One region of the Cronobacter dublinensis subsp. dublinensis LMG 23823 genome, then DNA from elsewhere that is predicted to be linked to it. Evidence: predicted binding sites of a transcription regulator. Region 1 holds the regulator's gene; each other region holds the start of a gene.
The links. The regulator PurR, encoded in region 1, represses purine synthesis genes. The targets are predictions, from matches to a motif close to CANGCAAACGTTTGCNTG.

Region 1 (4,442 bases):
AAGCATGGCATTTTCAGGCCGACAGGATAAGTAACCAAAACAGCAAAATATTATTGCCTGTGTGTTAAAGAACACGCGCAAGTTGTTATTAGCGAATCATAAGGGAATAACAGGAGAAAGAAAGGAAACGACGGGCGAAAGAAGCTAAAGCGCAGGAATAGCAAAAAGAATACGGGAGAACAGGCGCGTTCTCCCGCGACACGCTTAATGCAGAATGGCGGTAAACGCGCCCGCCACAATTAAACCCAGCACAACAACGGTAGTGACCAGCGAAAATTTCAGATCGGAACTCATGGTATTCTCCTTAAAGACCCCATAAAAAACAGGTAGAGCGCATTTTTGCATAAACGCGCCGAAAAATCCTGCGACATTTAGCCAGATATGCGTTTTCCCTCTTCCCCTTTCGATAAAGATAAGCCAAAATTCGTCGCTACTTTATTCGGTACCGGCCATCGACCCCTCCTCACGATAAATGTCGCGTTTCCCGGCATGCCGCACGTCCCCTCGTGGCACACAGGGGTGTGTACAGGCAAACGATTAACCCGTGATTTTACAGGGCTCAGCGAGGGGTCTGGAGTGATGATTAATGGCAACAATTAAAGACGTCGCGAAGCGAGCAAACGTTTCTACAACAACAGTCTCACATGTAATTAACAAAACCCGTTTTGTGGCGGAAGAGACACGCAACGCGGTGTGGGCGGCAATCAAAGAATTACACTATTCGCCGAGCGCCGTGGCGCGCAGCCTGAAGGTGAACCACACCAAATCTATCGGTCTGCTCTCCACCAGCAGCGAAGCGCCCTATTTTGCGGAAATTATCGAAGCCGTTGAAAACAGCTGCTTCGCGAAAGGCTATACGCTGATCCTCGGCAACGCGCATAACAATCTGGAAAAGCAGCGCGCCTATTTGTCGATGATGGCGCAAAAGCGCGTCGACGGTCTGCTGGTGATGTGTTCGGAATACCCGGAGCCGCTGCTCGCCACGCTCGAAGAGTACCGTCATATTCCGATGGTCGTGATGGACTGGGGCGAAGCCAGAGCGGATTTCACCGACTCGGTTATCGATAACGCTTTCCAGGGCGGCTATCTCGCAGGCCGCTATCTTATCGAACGCGGCCATCGCGATATCGGCGTTATTCCCGGCCAGCTTGAGCGCAATACCGGCGTGGGGCGTTTCTCCGGCTTTATGAAAGCGCTGGAAGAAGCGATGATCAAAGTGCCGGAAAACTGGATTGTGCAGGGTGATTTCGAGCCGGAGTCAGGCTATCGCGCGATGCAGCAGATCCTCTCCCAGCCGCAGCGTCCTACCGCTGTGTTCTGCGGCGGCGATATCATGGCGATGGGCGCGATTTGCGCCGCTGACGAGATGGGCCTGCGCGTGCCGCAGGATATTTCCATCATCGGCTACGATAACGTGCGCAACGCCCGCTTTTTCAGCCCGGCGCTGACCACTATCCATCAGCCGAAAGAGACGCTGGGCCAGACCGCGTTCAATATGCTGCTTGATCGCATCATTAATAAACGTGAAGAGTCCCAGACTATCGAGGTGCATCCGCGCTTAATCGAGCGCCGATCGGTGGCGGACGGTCCGTTCCGCGACTATCGCCGGTAATTCCTGCCGGGAGCCCTCTCAGTCTGGCTCCCGCAACCACTCCTTGTTCAGCGTTTCACTGTCCCCCAGATAATCCAGCAGCCAGCGCAGCGCGGGCGAGGCGTCGCTTTGCCGCCACGTCAGGCAGCAGGCGGCGTCCGGGAATGGATTTTCCAGCGTCAGCGCCCGCCACTGGCCGCGGTCCAGCCAGGGTTTGGCGAAATGCGTCGGCACCATGCCGATGCACAGCCCTTCGCTCAGCGCGTCGGCGGCGCAGTGCCAGTCCGGCACCACCACGCGATGCTGATTATCAAGCAGCCAGGTGATCCGTTTAGGCAGCGAGCGCGATGTGTCCTCCAGCACCAGCGACGGGTAATCGCGCAGGCTGTCGTCGCTGAGCGCGCCCGCGTGCTGCGCCAGCGGGTGATGGCTCGCCACCACGCAGCGCCAGCTCAGCATCCCCATATCCCGAAACGCGAAGCGCCCGCCCCCCACCGGCACCGCCTGGGTCGCGCCGATGGCCAGCTCCACGCGCCCGTCCGCCAGCGCGTCCCACACGCCGTTAAACACCTCCTGCGACACCAGCAGTTCGACATCGGAGAAATGGCGGTAGAAGTCGAGCACCAGGCGGCGCGTGCGCTCGGGCCGCACGATATTGTCAACCGCAATGGCGAGCTGTCCGCGCCAGCCATTGGCAATCTGCTGACACTGCTGGCGGGTGATCATCATTTTTTTGATAACAGAACGCCCTTCGCGCAGAAAACAGGCGCCGGCGGGCGTCAGCACGACGTCGCGATGCCGACGCTCGAACAGCGACACCGCCAGCCACTCTTCCAGCTGGCGCACCGTATAACTGACGGCAGAAGGCACGCGATGAAGTTCCGCCGCCGCCGCGCTGAAGCTGCCGTTGCGCGCCACCGCGTCCACCACTTCGAGGGAATATTCAGACCACATTTTTGCCTGCAAAATTTTTGAATGGAGAGGGCAAATATTAACGTTTCACAACGCGGTTTGCACTCCGTACACTCCTGGCTCTTTCGCGTATTACGAAGTGAGCAAACATTATGCGACCTACAAAAGGCTTTCTTTTCTGGCTGGCCGGGCTGAGCGTGCTCGGTTTTCTCGCCACCGATATGTATCTGCCTGCGTTCGCGGCAATCGAAGCGGATCTGCGCACCGCGCCGTCCGCCATTAGCGCCTCCCTGAGCCTGTTCCTCGCGGGTTTCGCGCTGGCGCAGCTGGTCTGGGGCCCGCTCTCCGATCGTTTTGGCCGTCGCCCGGTATTACTGGCGGGCCTCGGGATTTTCGCGCTCGGCTGTCTTGGCACGGTCTGGGTGGAGAGCGCCGGCGCGCTGCTGGCGCTGCGCTTTATTCAGGCGGTCGGCGTCTGTGCGGCGGCGGTCAGCTGGCAGGCGCTGGTGACAGACCGTTACCCGGCGCAGCAGGCGCGGCGCATTTTCGCCACTATTATGCCGCTGGTCGGGCTCTCCCCGGCGCTGGCCCCGCTGCTCGGCAGCTGGATCCTCAATCATTTCGACTGGCAGGCGATTTTCGTGGTGCTGTTCGCCATTACGCTGCTGCTGATGATCCCGGCGCTGCGTCTGCCTGCCGGCGCGCCGCAAAATCACCATGAAGGCGAACCGCTGAGCTTCGCCATGCTGCTGCGCTCGTCCACTTACAGCGGTAATGTGCTTATTTACGCCGCCTGCTCCGCCAGCTTTTTCGCGTGGCTGACCGGCTCGCCGTTTATCCTGCACGCGATGGGCTACAGCCCGGCGGTGATAGGCTTAAGCTATGTACCGCAGACTATCGCCTTTCTGATTGGCGGCTACGGCTGTCGCAGCGCGCTGCAAAAATGGCATGGCGAAAAGCTGCTGCCCTGGCTGCTGGTGGGCTATGCGCTAAGCGTGGTCGCGACCTGGCTTGTGGGCTTAAGCGACGCGGTAACGCTGACCACGCTGCTTATCCCCTTCTGCCTGATGGCGATGGCGAACGGCGCGATTTACCCGATCGTGGTGGCCGCCGCCCTGCTGCCGTTCCCGCAGGCCACTGGACGCGCCGCCGCGCTGCAAAATACCCTGCAGTTGGGGCTGTGCTTCGTGGCGAGTCTGGTGGTTTCCTGGCTTGTTGCGACGCCGCTGCTCTCCACCACCAGCGTGATGCTGGCGACGGTCTTACTGGCGGGTCTTGGCTGGTGGCTGCGCGGGCGTCACGTCCCGGCACGGTAATCAGGCAGGCGATAATATGACGTTTTTGTTATTAGCTTGCTAACTGTCAATGGTTGAATCATCGTATTGCGAGGCCTATACTGGTTCGCGGCTCTACGATAAACACCATAAATATTATGTAGTAACGGGAGCCGCTGGCTCCCGTTTTTCTTGAATGACTTTTCTGGCAAGGGTCATCGCCCTTCCTCTGTTCTACGTCGGATATCAGGCTCGCGGACCTTTCCGTGATATTTCTCACATACCGAAAATTGCGACTACGCTGTTTGAAGGTTCTGGTCACAGTAGTGATGGAGAAGCTATGAGTTCATCGTGTCTGGAAGAAGTCAGCATACCGGATAACCACTGGTATCGTATTGTAACTGAACTGCTCAGCCGGGCCGGGATCGCCGTCAACGGCGCCGCCCCCGCCGACATCCACGTGAAAAACCCCGATTTTTTTAAGCGCGTGCTACAGGAAGGCTCCCTCGGTCTTGGCGAAAGCTATATGGATGGCTGGTGGGAGTGCGAGCGTCTCGATCTGTTTTTCACCAAAGTGCTGCGCGCGGGGCTGGAAGACCAGCTCCCCCACCATCTTAAAGATACGCTGCGCATTCTCGGCGCCCGCCTCTTTAACCTGCAGTCGA
Region 2 (4,442 bases), 1.3 Mb from region 1:
CAGCATCTGAACCATCGCGTCCGGCATATCGCGCTGGTAGACAAAGCGCACCGGTTCGGCGGTCAGGCGCTGCTTGAGGCTTGAGGACATCAGCTCCAGCAGGCTTGATTCCATCTCATGCACCAGATCGTACTCGGCGTCGCGCGTCATTTTCATCGAATAGGCGTTCAGCGCGTCGTAGTCGAAAAAGCCTTTGAAGATATCATCAAGGCAGAAGCGCAGGATGTTATCGAGCAGGATCATTGGCTTGCGGCGACGCGGCGTCTCCGGCGGCAGATTGACGAAGCGCGGCACTTTGTCAGCCGGGATCTCCAGCAGCGCGTAGCGGATGGATTCGCCGCGGATGATTTCGACCGCGAGATAGGTGTAATCGTCTTTCAGAAACTGCACCAGATCGGTATCGCGATTAATCAGCGTCGGGGTGACGTGCTGGCGCAGATAATGTTTGAAGTAGTGGCGCAGCCACACCTGCTGGTTTTCAGAGAGCTGACGCTCGTTGATAAGGAAGATCTGGTTGCGCGCCATCTCCAGCAGCAGGTCGTTGTACAGGCCGTCGAACTCCTGATCCGCCTTCAGCACCCGCGACTGGATCTTGCCCAGCAGGTGGCGTGAATGGGAGTTTAACCCTTGTTCTTCGCTGATAATAATGCGCCGCTTAAGCTCGGCGAACCGGACCTTATAAAATTCATCAAGGTTATTGGAGTAGATGCCAAGAAAGCGCATGCGCTCGATCAGTGGATTGGATTTATCCGCCGCCTCCTGCAAAACGCGTTCGTTGAACGATAACCAGCTCAGTTCTTTTTCGATATAAAGCTTATCCTGACCCATTACTACTCACACTCCGGTTGATTAACGCGGGACGTGGCAACGCCGTCTCGGGGTTATTATGGCGAGCTTTGTCATGCTCTGTCCAACTGTGCCAGAAAAGTATGACAGTTATCCGCGAGCTTTCGAACAGGCCGCAAAAAAGCCTGTAAAACCTTGAGGTTGGCGGACGCCTTCTGGCTGTGTTTGTCTGTATTAACGGCACGGGGCAGAAAAAAATAAAGGGCCATGCGGCCCTTTAGTCATCAGATGCGTAACCCTGCGGCGGGAGCGGCTGCCCGTCAAGCCAGGCGCGGCCCTCGCGCATCGCGAGGCGGCCCTCGACAAACCAGCTGACGACCAGCGGATAAATGGCGTGCTCCTGCGCCTGAACGCGCGCGGTAACATCCTCTTCCGTGTCGCCCGCGAACACCGGAACGCGGGCCTGCAAGATCACCGGGCCGCCGTCGAGCTCGTCCGTCACAAAATGTACCGACGTGCCGTGCTCGTCGTCGCCATTGGCGAGCGCCTGGCGGTGGGTATGCAGCCCCGGATATTTCGGCAGCAGAGAAGGGTGGATATTCAGCAGCCGTCCTTCATAGTGCGCCACAAACGCCGGGCTCAGAATGCGCATGTAGCCTGCCAGCACCACGAGATCTGGCGCATACGCATCTATCTCCTGCATCAGCTCGCGATCAAAGGCGTCGCGGCTCGCAAACGCGCCCGCGCTTAAGGCGTGAGCGGGAATGTTCGCATCGCGCGCGCGCTCAAGGCCGAACGCGTCGGCCTTGTTGCTGAAGACGGCGCTGATGACGCCGTTGATTTTCTTCTGCGCGCAGGCATCCATGATGGCCTGCAGGTTGCTGCCGCTGCCGGAAATCAGCACTACGATGCGCTTCATTACGCAATAACCACGCGGTCCTGGGCGTCTGATGCTTTGATAGCGCCGATTTTCCACGCAGTTTCGCCAAGGCTATTGAGCAGCGCAACCGCCTTGTCCGCTCCGGCGGCAGGCAGGGCGATAACCATACCGACGCCGCAGTTAAAGGTGCGGTACATTTCATGACGGCTGACATTGCCAGCCTGCTGCAACCAGTTGAACACCGCTGGCCACTGCCAGGAGGATTCATCAATCACCGCCTGGGTGTTATCCGGCAGCACGCGCGGAATATTCTCCCAGAAGCCGCCGCCGGTCAGGTGGGCGATGGCGTGAACGTCGAGCTTCTCAATCAGTTCCAGCACCGGCTTCACATAGATGCGGGTCGGGGCCAGCAGGTGATCGGCGAGCGGTTTACCGTCAAGCTCGGTGGTCTGCGGATCCGCGCCGCTCACTTCAAGAATTTTGCGCACCAGCGAGTAGCCGTTGGAGTGCGGGCCGCTGGAGGCCAGCGCCACCAGCACATCGCCGTCAGCCACTTTCGTGCCGTCGATAATCTCTGATTTTTCCACCACGCCGACGCAGAAACCGGCCACGTCGTAATCCTCGCCGTGATACATGCCCGGCATTTCCGCCGTTTCGCCGCCGACCAGCGCGCAGCCGGACTGTAAACAGCCTTCGGCGATGCCGCTAATCACGCTTGCCGCCGTCTCTACGTCCAGTTTTCCGGTCGCGTAGTAGTCGAGGAAGAACAGCGGCTCGGCGCCCTGTACCACCAGGTCGTTGACGCACATCGCCACCAGGTCGATGCCGATCGTGTCGTGACGCTTGAGATCCATCGCCAGACGCAGCTTGGTGCCGACGCCGTCGGTACCGGAGACCAGCACCGGCTCGCGGTATTTCTGCGGCAGCGCGCAGAGCGCGCCGAAGCCGCCCAGGCCGCCCATCACTTCCGGGCGACGGGTTTTTTTCACGACGCCTTTAATGCGGTCGACCAGAGCGTTACCAGCATCAATATCAACACCGGCATCTTTATAGCTGAGAGAGGTTTTGTCGGTCACTGCTAAAGTCCCCACGCGGTTGCGGTTGGTGGTAGTAGAGAAATCGCGGCAATTCTAACAGTCCAGGCAAACGTTTGCGAGCGCTTGTTGCGTTGAATAAAACACACTTATAAGATGGCTGTCTTCTGTTCGGTTGATCCCGATCAAGCCCATTACGTATGGCGCGGCGCGCAAAAAGCGGTATAATCCGGCGATTTTTTTTGTGGCTGCCACCTCGCTGGGGAGAAAGAGAATGAAGATCGTCGAAGTGAAACACCCGCTGGTTAAACACAAGCTGGGCCTGATGCGTGAGCATGACATCAGCACCAAGCGTTTTCGTGAACTCGCCTCCGAAGTCGGCAGCCTGCTGACCTATGAAGCCACCGCCGATCTGCTGACGGAAAAAGTGACCATCGAAGGCTGGAACGGCCCGGTGGAAATCGAGCAGATCAAAGGGAAGAAAATTACCGTCGTGCCTATTCTGCGTGCCGGTCTCGGCATGATGGAAGGCGTGCTGGAGAACGTGCCGAGCGCGCGCATCAGCGTCGTTGGCATCTACCGCGATGAAGAAACGCTGGAGCCGGTGCCGTATTTCCAGAAGCTAGTTTCCAACATCGACGAGCGTATGGCGCTGGTCGTCGACCCGATGCTGGCGACAGGCGGTTCTATGATCGCAACCATCGACCTGCTGAAGAAAGCCGGCTGCACCAGCATCAAAGTGCTGGTACTGGTTGCCGCGCCGGAAGGCATCAAGGCGCTGGAAAACGCGCACCCGGATGTCGAGCTTTATACCGCGTCTATTGATAAGGGGCTTAACGAGCAGGGATACATCATTCCGGGCCTCGGCGATGCGGGCGACAAGATATTTGGTACAAAATAAACATTGAGCCGACTTTATAGTCGGCTTTTTTTTGGTCCGAAACGCAACATTTGCACACAACAACACGTGAGGAAATACTATGACGCGCCGTGCTATCGGGGTAAGTGAACGTCCGCCGCTCTTACAAACTATCCCGCTTAGTTTGCAGCACCTGTTCGCCATGTTTGGCGCAACCGTGCTGGTGCCCATCCTGTTTCATATCAACCCGGCCACCGTACTGCTGTTTAACGGCATTGGGACGCTGCTGTATCTCTTTATCTGTAAAGGAAAAATCCCGGCGTATCTGGGCTCAAGCTTTGCGTTTATCTCCCCGGTGTTGCTGCTGCTGCCGCTCGGTTATGAGATGGCGCTCGGCGGGTTTATCGTCTGCGGCGTGCTGTTCTGCGTGGTGGCGCTGATTGTGAAAAAAGCGGGCACCGGCTGGCTGGACGTCATGTTCCCGCCCGCCGCGATGGGCGCTATCGTCGCGGTGATCGGGCTTGAGCTTGCGGGTGTCGCGGCCAACATGGCGGGCCTGCTGCCGGCCGATGGCCAGACGGCGGACTCCACGACCATTACGATTTCGCTGGTGACGCTGGCGGTGACGGTCTTCGGCTCGGTGCTGTTCCGCGGCTTCCTGGCGATTATCCCGATCCTTATCGGCGTGCTGGCGGGCTACGCGCTCTCCTTTGCGATGGGCGTCGTGGACACCACGGCTATCGCCAATGCTCACTGGTTCGCGCTGCCGACGTTCTACACGCCGCGCTTTGAGTGGTTCGCCATCTTCACCATTCTGCCTGCGGCGCTGGTAGTGATTGCCGAGCACGTCGGCCACCTGGTGGTGACGGCGAATATCGTGAAA
Region 3 (4,442 bases), 1.6 Mb from region 1:
TTGTGCAGCCTGAGTTCGACAGAAGAGCGCAGGAGCGTCTCTCGGAGCGCCAGCGTCACGCGAAGGCGCGCGTCAGCGCCGCCTGGCTGGAGGCGCCAGAAGGTACCCAGCTGTTGCTGGTGGCGAACGAAGACTTTTGCGCCTGGCAGCCGCAGCCCGACACTTTCTGAGGCAATAAAAAAAGCGACGGGCTGAGCCGTCGCTTTTTTGCAGGTGTTTATCCCGATACGTTGCGGTTATTTCGCCTGCTCGCGCGCAATAGCGCGATAGCCGATATCCTTGCGACAGAAGCAGCCATCCCAGTGAATGTCTTCCGCTAAGCGGTAAGCGCGCGCCTGCGCCTGCGCAACCGTGTCACCCAACGCGGTCACGCACAGGACGCGACCGCCGCTGGTCACGACGCGCTCGTCGTCGCGCAGCGTCGTACCGGCGTGAAACACTTTGCCGTCGCCATCGGCTACCTCTTCAATCGGCAGGCCGTGGATAACATCACCGGTGCGGTAATCGCCCGGATAGCCGCCTGCGGCCATCACGACACCCAGTGACGGGCGTGGATCCCACTGCGATTTCACCGTATCAAGTTTGCCGTCGCAAGCTGCAAGGCAAAGCTCGACCAGATCGGACTGCAAACGCATCATGATCGGCTGGGTTTCCGGGTCGCCGAAGCGGCAGTTAAACTCGATGACTTTCGGGTTGCCCTGTTTGTCTATCATCAGACCCGCATAGAGGAAGCCGGTATAAGTATTGCCTTCGGCCGCCATGCCACGCACGGTCGGCCATATGATGCGCTCCATGGTGCGCTGGAAAACGTCGTCGGTGACCACCGGCGCCGGGGAGTAAGCGCCCATGCCGCCGGTATTGAGGCCGGTGTCGCCGTCGCCGACGCGCTTGTGATCCTGGCTGGTGGCCATCGGTTCGACATGCTCGCCGTCCACCATCACGATAAAACTGGCCTCTTCGCCATCCAGAAACTCTTCAACCACGATGCGGTGACCCGCATCGCCAAACGCATTGCCCGCCAGCATATCGTGGACGGCCGCTTCGGCTTCTTCCAGCGTCATCGCGACGATAACGCCTTTACCCGCCGCCAGACCGTCGGCTTTGATAACAATCGGCGCGCCTTTTTCACGGATATACGCCAGCGCGGGTTCGGTCTCGGTAAAGTTCTGGTATTCCGCCGTCGGAATGCGATGGCGCGCCAGGAAATCTTTGGTAAACGCTTTGGAGCCTTCCAGCTGCGCGGCGCCTTTGGTCGGCCCGAAGATTTTCAGACCGGCGGCGCGAAACGCGTCCACCACGCCAATAACCAGCGGCGCTTCCGGTCCGACAATCGTCAGATCGATATTTTCACTCTGCGCAAAACGCAGCAGCGCCGGAATATCGGTCGGGCTGATAGCGACGTTTTGCAGCGCGGGCTCCAGCGCGGTACCAGCATTGCCTGGCGCGACATAGACGGTTTCAACCCGCGGCGACTGGACGGCTTTCCAGGCCAGCGCGTGTTCGCGCCCGCCGTTGCCAATGACTAATACTTTCATCGTTGCTCCGTGATTAATGGCGGAAATGGCGCATGTCGGTGAAGATCATGGCGATGCCGTGCTCGTCGGCAGCGGCGATAACCTCATCGTCGCGAATCGAACCGCCCGGCTGAATAACGCAGGTGATGCCCACGGCGGCCGCGGCGTCAATGCCGTCGCGGAACGGGAAGAACGCGTCAGAGGCCATTGATGAGCCTTTCACTTCCAGCCCTTCATCACCGGCTTTAATTCCGGCGATTTTCGCGGAATAGACGCGGCTCATCTGACCGGCGCCGATACCGATGGTCATGTTCTCGCGGGCATAAACAATAGCGTTGGATTTCACAAATTTCGCTACTTTCCAGCAGAAGAGGGCGTCGCGCAGCTCCTGTTCGGTCGGCTGGCGTTTGGTCACGACGCGCAGATCGCCTTCGGTCACCATACCAAGATCGCGATCCTGCACCAGCAGGCCGCCATTGACGCGTTTGAAATCCAGACCCGGTACGCGAGCCTGCCATTCGCCGCAAACCAGCACGCGGACATTTTGCTTCGCGGCGGTGATCTTCAGCGCTTCTTCACTGGCGGACGGGGCAATGATGACCTCAACGAACTGGCGGGAGATGATCGACTGCGCGGTTTCGGCATCCAGCTCGCGGTTAAACGCGATGATGCCGCCAAAGGCGGACGTCGGGTCGGTTTGATATGCGCGGTTATAAGCCTCAAGCGCAGAATCGCTGACGGCCACGCCGCACGGGTTGGCGTGCTTCACGATAACGCAGGCCGGTTCGCTGAATTCTTTCACGCACTCCAGCGCCGCGTCGGTATCAGCGATGTTGTTATAGGAAAGCGCTTTGCCCTGAACCTGTTGTGCGGTCGCGACAGAAGCTTCCTTGATTTCTTCTTCTATATAGAAGGCAGCGTGCTGATGGCTGTTTTCGCCGTAGCGCATATCCTGCTTCTTAATAAAGTTCAGATTGAGCGTGCGCGGGAAGCGGCCGGAAGGCGCTGTCGTTTCGCCGTGATAGGCCGGCACCAGGCTGCCGAAGTAGTTGGCAATCATGCTGTCATAGGCGGCGGTGTGCTCGAAGGCTTTAATCGCGAGATCGAAACGGGTATCAAAGGTCAGCGAGCCGTTATTGGCGTCCAGCTCGTTAATGATGGCGCTGTAGTCGCTGCTCTTAACGACGATGGCCACATCTTTATGGTTCTTGGCGGCGGAGCGGACCATGGTCGGGCCGCCGATGTCGATATTTTCCACCGCGTCTTCAAGCGTGCAGCCGTCACGCGCAACGGTCTGTGCGAACGGATAAAGGTTTACCACAACCATATCAATCGGGGAGATAGCGTGCTGCGCCATGGTGTCGTCATCCTGACCGCGGCGTCCCAGAATGCCGCCGTGCACTTTCGGGTGCAGCGTTTTGACGCGACCGTCCATCATCTCCGGAAACCCGGTGTAGTCGGAGACTTCCGTCACCGGCAGACCAGCCTGCGCCAGAAGGCTGGCCGTACCACCGGTTGAGAGGAGTTCGACGCCGCGTGCAGAGAGAGCGCGCGCGAAGTCGACGATACCGGCTTTGTCAGAAACGCTGAGCAGAGCGCGGCGTACAGGACGAGGTTGTTGCATGTATAAATCCCCTGGATTTGATCATTACAGAAGAGCGTTAGCGAAATTCCAGCTTTTTTCGCTGAAATCCGACTCACGCTCCTCAAAAAGAGCGCTTCAGTAACAGGGCTGCATTGTAGCGAAAACGTTTGCGTGGCGCTCGCAAAATTTCGGCATCATAACGGATTGTGGATAACTCTGTGTGCAAATGCGTATAAGACGGGGTTTTGCTGGGGAATGCAGCAGTCAGACATTTTTATGTCATTTTCCTGTTGCGGTGAAAAGAGAACTCCCTATAATGCGCCTCCATCGACACGGCGCTGATGAGAAACATCACACAGCGACGGTGAGTCGGAAAGAGAAAAACCCTGAAATTAAGGGTTGACTCTGAAAGAGGAAAGCGTAATATACGCCACCTCGCGACAGCAGGCTGAAAGCCGCGTCGCACCGCTCTTTAACAATTTATCAGACAATCTGTGTGGGCACTCGGGGCACTGATATCTTAACGTCTTCGGACGATAAATGATTATCAAGTCTCAAGTGAACAACAGTTAATTCATTACGAACTAACAGTTTAATTCTTTGAGCATCAAACTTTAATTGAAGAGTTTGATCATGGCTCAGATTGAACGCTGGCGGCAGGCCTAACACATGCAAGTCGGGCGGTAGCACAGAGAGCTTGCTCTCGGGTGACGAGCGGCGGACGGGTGAGTAATGTCTGGGAAACTGCCTGATGGAGGGGGATAACTACTGGAAACGGTAGCTAATACCGCATAACGTCTTCGGACCAAAGTGGGGGACCTTCGGGCCTCATGCCATCAGATGTGCCCAGATGGGATTAGCTAGTAGGTGGGGTAAAGGCTCACCTAGGCGACGATCCCTAGCTGGTCTGAGAGGATGACCAGCCACACTGGAACTGAGACACGGTCCAGACTCCTACGGGAGGCAGCAGTGGGGAATATTGCACAATGGGCGCAAGCCTGATGCAGCCATGCCGCGTGTATGAAGAAGGCCTTCGGGTTGTAAAGTACTTTCAGCGAGGAGGAAGGTGTTGTGGTTAATAACCGCAGCAATTGACGTTACTCGCAGAAGAAGCACCGGCTAACTCCGTGCCAGCAGCCGCGGTAATACGGAGGGTGCAAGCGTTAATCGGAATTACTGGGCGTAAAGCGCACGCAGGCGGTTTGTTAAGTCAGATGTGAAATCCCCGGGCTCAACCTGGGAACTGCATTTGAAACTGGCAAGCTTGAGTCTCGTAGAGGGGGGTAGAATTCCAGGTGTAGCGGTGAAATGCGTAGAGATCTGGAGGAATACCGGTGGCGAAG
Region 4 (4,442 bases), 1.3 Mb from region 1:
GATGTTAGTAAGATTGAAAACACCGTCAACGGACAGCCCTGCACGGAAGGCATCAGCGATGTACCAGATACGCTCGGCGCCCGCGTCTTTCAACTCGCGGCGGATTTTGGTCAGCGCTTCCGGGTCGTCAAGGCTGACTTTCGGGTCGAAACCGGTCGCGCCCACTTCCAGGCCGCGCAGCGCTTTCTGCATCGATTCCTGCTGGGTGCGGCCAATCGCCATCACTTCGCCGACGGATTTCATCTGGGTGGTCAGGCGGTCGTTGGCGCCTGCGAATTTTTCAAAGTTAAAGCGCGGGATTTTGGTGACGACATAGTCGATGGACGGCTCGAACGATGCTGGCGTGCGGCCGCCGGTGATGTCGTTCATCAGCTCGTCGAGGGTGTAACCCACCGCCAGTTTTGCCGCAATTTTGGCAATCGGGAAACCGGTCGCTTTGGACGCCAGCGCCGAGGAGCGCGACACGCGCGGGTTCATCTCGATAACAATCAGGCGGCCATTTTTCGGGTTCACCGCAAACTGCACGTTGGAACCGCCGGTTTCGACGCCGATTTCACGCAGTACCGCCATCGAGGCGTTACGCATGATCTGGTATTCCTTGTCGGTCAGCGTCTGGGCCGGGGCCACGGTGATGGAGTCGCCGGTATGGATACCCATCGCGTCGAAGTTTTCGATAGAGCAGACGATGATGCAGTTGTCGTTCTTATCACGCACCACTTCCATCTCGTACTCTTTCCAGCCGATCAGCGACTCGTCAATCAGCAGCTCTTTGGTCGGGGAAAGGTCGAGGCCGCGGGCGCAGATCTCTTCGAACTCTTCGCGGTTATACGCGATGCCGCCGCCGGTGCCGCCCATCGTAAAGGACGGACGAATGATGCACGGGTAACCGACATCTGCCGCGACCGCCAGCGCTTCGTCCATCGTATGGGCGATGCCGGAGCGCGCGGTTTCCAGACCGATTTTCTTCATCGCCACGTCAAAACGGCGGCGGTCTTCGGCTTTATCAATCGCGTCGGCAGTCGCGCCAATCATGGTCACGCCAAACTCTTCCAGCACGCCCTGACGCTCCAGCTCCAGCGCGCAGTTCAGCGCCGTCTGGCCGCCCATCGTCGGCAGCACCGCGTCCGGGCGCTCTTTTTCGATGATTTTGCGCACAACTTCCCAGTGGATGGGCTCGATGTACGTCGCGTCGGCCATCTCCGGGTCGGTCATGATGGTTGCCGGGTTGGAGTTCACCAGGATAACGCGGTAGCCCTCTTCACGCAGCGCTTTACACGCCTGCGCGCCGGAGTAGTCGAATTCGCACGCCTGGCCGATAACAATCGGGCCTGCGCCAAGGATCAGGATGCTTTTAATGTCTGTACGTTTTGGCATTTTCTCTCGGGCTCCTGATTATTTAGCTGTCTTACGGTATTGCTCAATAAGTTCGATGAAATGATCGAACAGTGGCGCGGCGTCGTGCGGGCCGGGGCTCGCTTCAGGGTGCCCCTGGAAGCTGAACGCCGGTTTATCGGTGCGGTGAATACCCTGTAGGGTGTTATCAAACAGGGATTTGTGGGTCACACGCAGCGTGGCGGGCATCGATGCTTCATCGACCGCAAAGCCGTGGTTCTGAGCGGTGATCATCACGCAGTTATTGTCGAGATCTTTGACCGGATGGTTGCCGCCGTGGTGGCCGAACTTCATCTTCACGGTTTTCGCCCCGCTCGCCAGCGCCAGCAGCTGATGGCCGAGACAGATGCCGAATACCGGGATGTCGGTTTCCAGGAAGGACTTGATGGCACTGATGGCGTAATCGCATGGCGCCGGGTCGCCAGGACCGTTTGAGAGGAAGATGCCGTCCGGGTTCATTTTCAGCACGTCTTCCGCCGGGGTCTGCGCCGGGACTACCGTCAGGCGGCAGCCGCGGTCCACCAGCATACGCAGGATGTTGCGCTTCACGCCGTAGTCGTAAGCCACCACGTGGTAAGGCAGTTCTTCTTCTTTCTTCGCTTCCGGCAGTTCGTCTTTGAGCGTCCAGCTGCCCTGTGTCCAGCTCCAGGCTTCCGTCGTAGTCACTTCTTTCGCGAGATCCATACCGTTCAGGCCCGGGAAGGCCTGCGCTTTCTCGAGCGCCAGCGCGGCATCGACATTATCCCCTGCGATGATGCAGCCGTTCTGAGCGCCTTTCTCACGCAGCAGACGTGTCAGCTTGCGGGTATCGATATCGGCAATCGCCACGATGTTATGGCGCTTCAGGTAAGAAGAGAGATCCTCGGTGCTGCGGTAGTTGCTGGCAATCAGCGGCAAATCGCGGATCACAAGACCCTGCGCATGTACCCGGGAGGACTCGGCGTCGGCGTCGTTCGTACCGACATTACCAATATGAGGATAAGTAAGAGTGACAATCTGGCGGGAGTAGGAAGGATCAGTGAGGATTTCTTGATAACCGGTCATAGAAGTATTGAAAACAACTTCCCCTACTGCCGTACCTGTTGCCCCGATGGCCCGACCGTAGAATTGGGTCCCGTCTTCCAGAACCAACAGCGCTGACTTAATCAAAACGTCCTCCAGGGAATAAACAGTCAATTTATTTGCATATTAATTCAACCAGCATGGCTAAATCAACGCAAAACCGCCTGAATAGCGAATTTTTGGCAAACGGCGGCATTCTAGAGAGAAGGTGGGGGAAAGTCTACCCAAAAACGTACTTTTTATTGTTTTTTTGGCGGCTTTAATAAAAACAAGAGAAATGACAGGCAAAAAACAAAGAAAACGAAGCGCAGAAAACGGTTGCGACGCGAGAAAAGTAAAGAGGAATCATAACACAGCTTTTAAAGTGGACCAAACGGTCAAAATTCACAACCTGATAACCAAAAAACACACCTAAAACGTAAATTTTTCCAATTTCATTGAAATGTCCTAACCAAACCCTTAAAAAATCAAAAATAAAAAAGGGCAATAAATTATTGCCCTCTCAATCAAAACGTTATGATTGTAATGACCACATCACGATGGATAACAAAAATCACAATTCGTTAAGCCCCAGCACGTCCCGCATATCAAAAAAGCCATTTTTACGACCCTTCAGCCACAATGCCGCGCGAACCGCGCCGTTAGCAAAAGTCATCCGGCTGGAGGCTTTATGGGTAATTTCAATGCGCTCGCCGACATCGGCAAACAGGGCGGTGTGCTCACCGACGATATCGCCCGCGCGTACCGTGGCAAATCCAATGGTGCCGGGCTCCCGCTCACCGGTATAACCTTCGCGCGCGTACACGGCGCAGCTTTTCAGATCTTTATTCAGCGCACCGGCAATCGCCTCGCCCATCGCCAGCGCAGTGCCGGAAGGCGCATCCACTTTATGACGGTGGTGCGCCTCAATAATTTCGATATCGGTGTAATCGCCCATCACCTGCGCCGCTTTTTCAAGCAGCTTAAGCATCACGTTAACGCCGACGCTGAAATTGGCGGCGAAAACCACCGGGATCGCCGTCGCGGCATCACGAATGGCAGCTTTACCGGCATCGTCAAAGCCGGTAGTGCCGATAACCATGCCTTTACCGTGTGCGCGGCAGAACGCCAGATACGCGAGCGTACCTTCCGGTCGGGTGAAATCGATAAGCACGTCGAAGTCATCTTTCACCGCCTCAAGGCTGCTCTGGAGGATAACGCCCGTCGCGCCTGCGCCCGCCAGCTCGCCGGCGTCGGCACCCAGCAGCGTTGAGCCTTCGCGTACCAGCGCCGCGCCCAGCGCCACGCCATCCATTGAAATGGCTGCCTGGATTAACTGGCGCCCCATGCGGCCACTCGCCCCCGCGATCGCGACGCGGACCTGTGCTTCATGCATATTTATACTCTTCAGATTGCTTAGAAATCGTTCTCAGGTTAACCAGCCTGCCCGCAGGCCGCCAGCTGAAAACAGGGATAATTAGAAATTTATGACAAAACGGCGGGGATATCAGTAAAAGGCGTAGAAAGCCTGCAATTTATAAGGGCATTGTTGTCGATGCAGGCAGGCATTTTCGCCTGCCCCGAGGGTTAATCCGTCAGCTCGTACGCCACCAGCAGCTGCCCTTTTTTCACTTTAATACTGGTGAGCGTGACCTCACCGACCTGCGAGAGCGACACGACATGCGTACCGCCGCAGCCGTAGACCGGCAGATCGCCGAACCGCACCTGGCGACGTCCGTCGACGAAATCCACCTGACGCGGCAGACTGGCGGCAACCCACTGCGTTATCGCCGCGGTAAACGCCTCGCGCTCGGGCGCGTCCGTCGCCGTATCGGGCGCAAAGGTGATTTTGCCCTCGCCCGGCCAGTGGTGCGCCTTGACAGGCCGCCAGCCGAGTTGTTCGCCCGCGTAGCCAATCAAATGCCCCGCCGAGTGCCAGCGGGTGTGGCGGGTGCGGAGCGTTTCATCGACCGCAAGCGTGGCGGGGCCCGTTGCCAGCGGCTGCGCCA

Region 2: the regulator PurR is predicted to act here: its motif matches at 2,806-2,823, upstream of purM (phosphoribosylformylglycinamidine cyclo-ligase).
Region 3: the regulator PurR is predicted to act here: its motif matches at 3,256-3,273, upstream of purH (bifunctional phosphoribosylaminoimidazolecarboxamide formyltransferase/IMP cyclohydrolase).
Region 4: the regulator PurR is predicted to act here: its motif matches at 2,762-2,779, upstream of carA (glutamine-hydrolyzing carbamoyl-phosphate synthase small subunit).

The regions. Positions count from the first base shown of each region.
Region 1 is NZ_CP012266.1:1,997,099-2,001,540, reverse strand. Features, by position in the region: gene cydH (cytochrome bd-I oxidase subunit CydH) at 205-294, opposite strand; gene purR (HTH-type transcriptional repressor PurR) at 587-1,612, shown strand; gene punR (DNA-binding transcriptional activator PunR) at 1,631-2,545, opposite strand; gene punC (purine nucleoside transporter PunC) at 2,656-3,819, shown strand; gene cfa (cyclopropane fatty acyl phospholipid synthase) at 4,118-4,442, shown strand, end outside.
Region 2 is NZ_CP012266.1:3,265,358-3,269,799, reverse strand. Features, by position in the region: gene ppk1 (polyphosphate kinase 1) at 1-828, opposite strand, end outside; gene purN (phosphoribosylglycinamide formyltransferase) at 1,064-1,705, opposite strand; gene purM (phosphoribosylformylglycinamidine cyclo-ligase) at 1,705-2,742, opposite strand; gene upp (uracil phosphoribosyltransferase) at 2,975-3,601, shown strand; gene uraA (uracil permease) at 3,681-4,442, shown strand, end outside.
Region 3 is NZ_CP012266.1:370,702-375,143, forward strand. Features, by position in the region: gene AFK67_RS01745 (DUF1481 domain-containing protein) at 1-170, shown strand, start outside; gene purD (phosphoribosylamine--glycine ligase) at 237-1,535, opposite strand; gene purH (bifunctional phosphoribosylaminoimidazolecarboxamide formyltransferase/IMP cyclohydrolase) at 1,549-3,138, opposite strand; rRNA gene AFK67_RS01760 (16S ribosomal RNA) at 3,715-4,442, shown strand, end outside.
Region 4 is NZ_CP012266.1:734,776-739,217, reverse strand. Features, by position in the region: gene carB (carbamoyl-phosphate synthase large subunit) at 1-1,374, opposite strand, end outside; gene carA (glutamine-hydrolyzing carbamoyl-phosphate synthase small subunit) at 1,393-2,541, opposite strand; gene dapB (4-hydroxy-tetrahydrodipicolinate reductase) at 3,008-3,829, opposite strand; gene AFK67_RS03405 (alanyl-tRNA editing protein) at 4,021-4,442, opposite strand, start outside.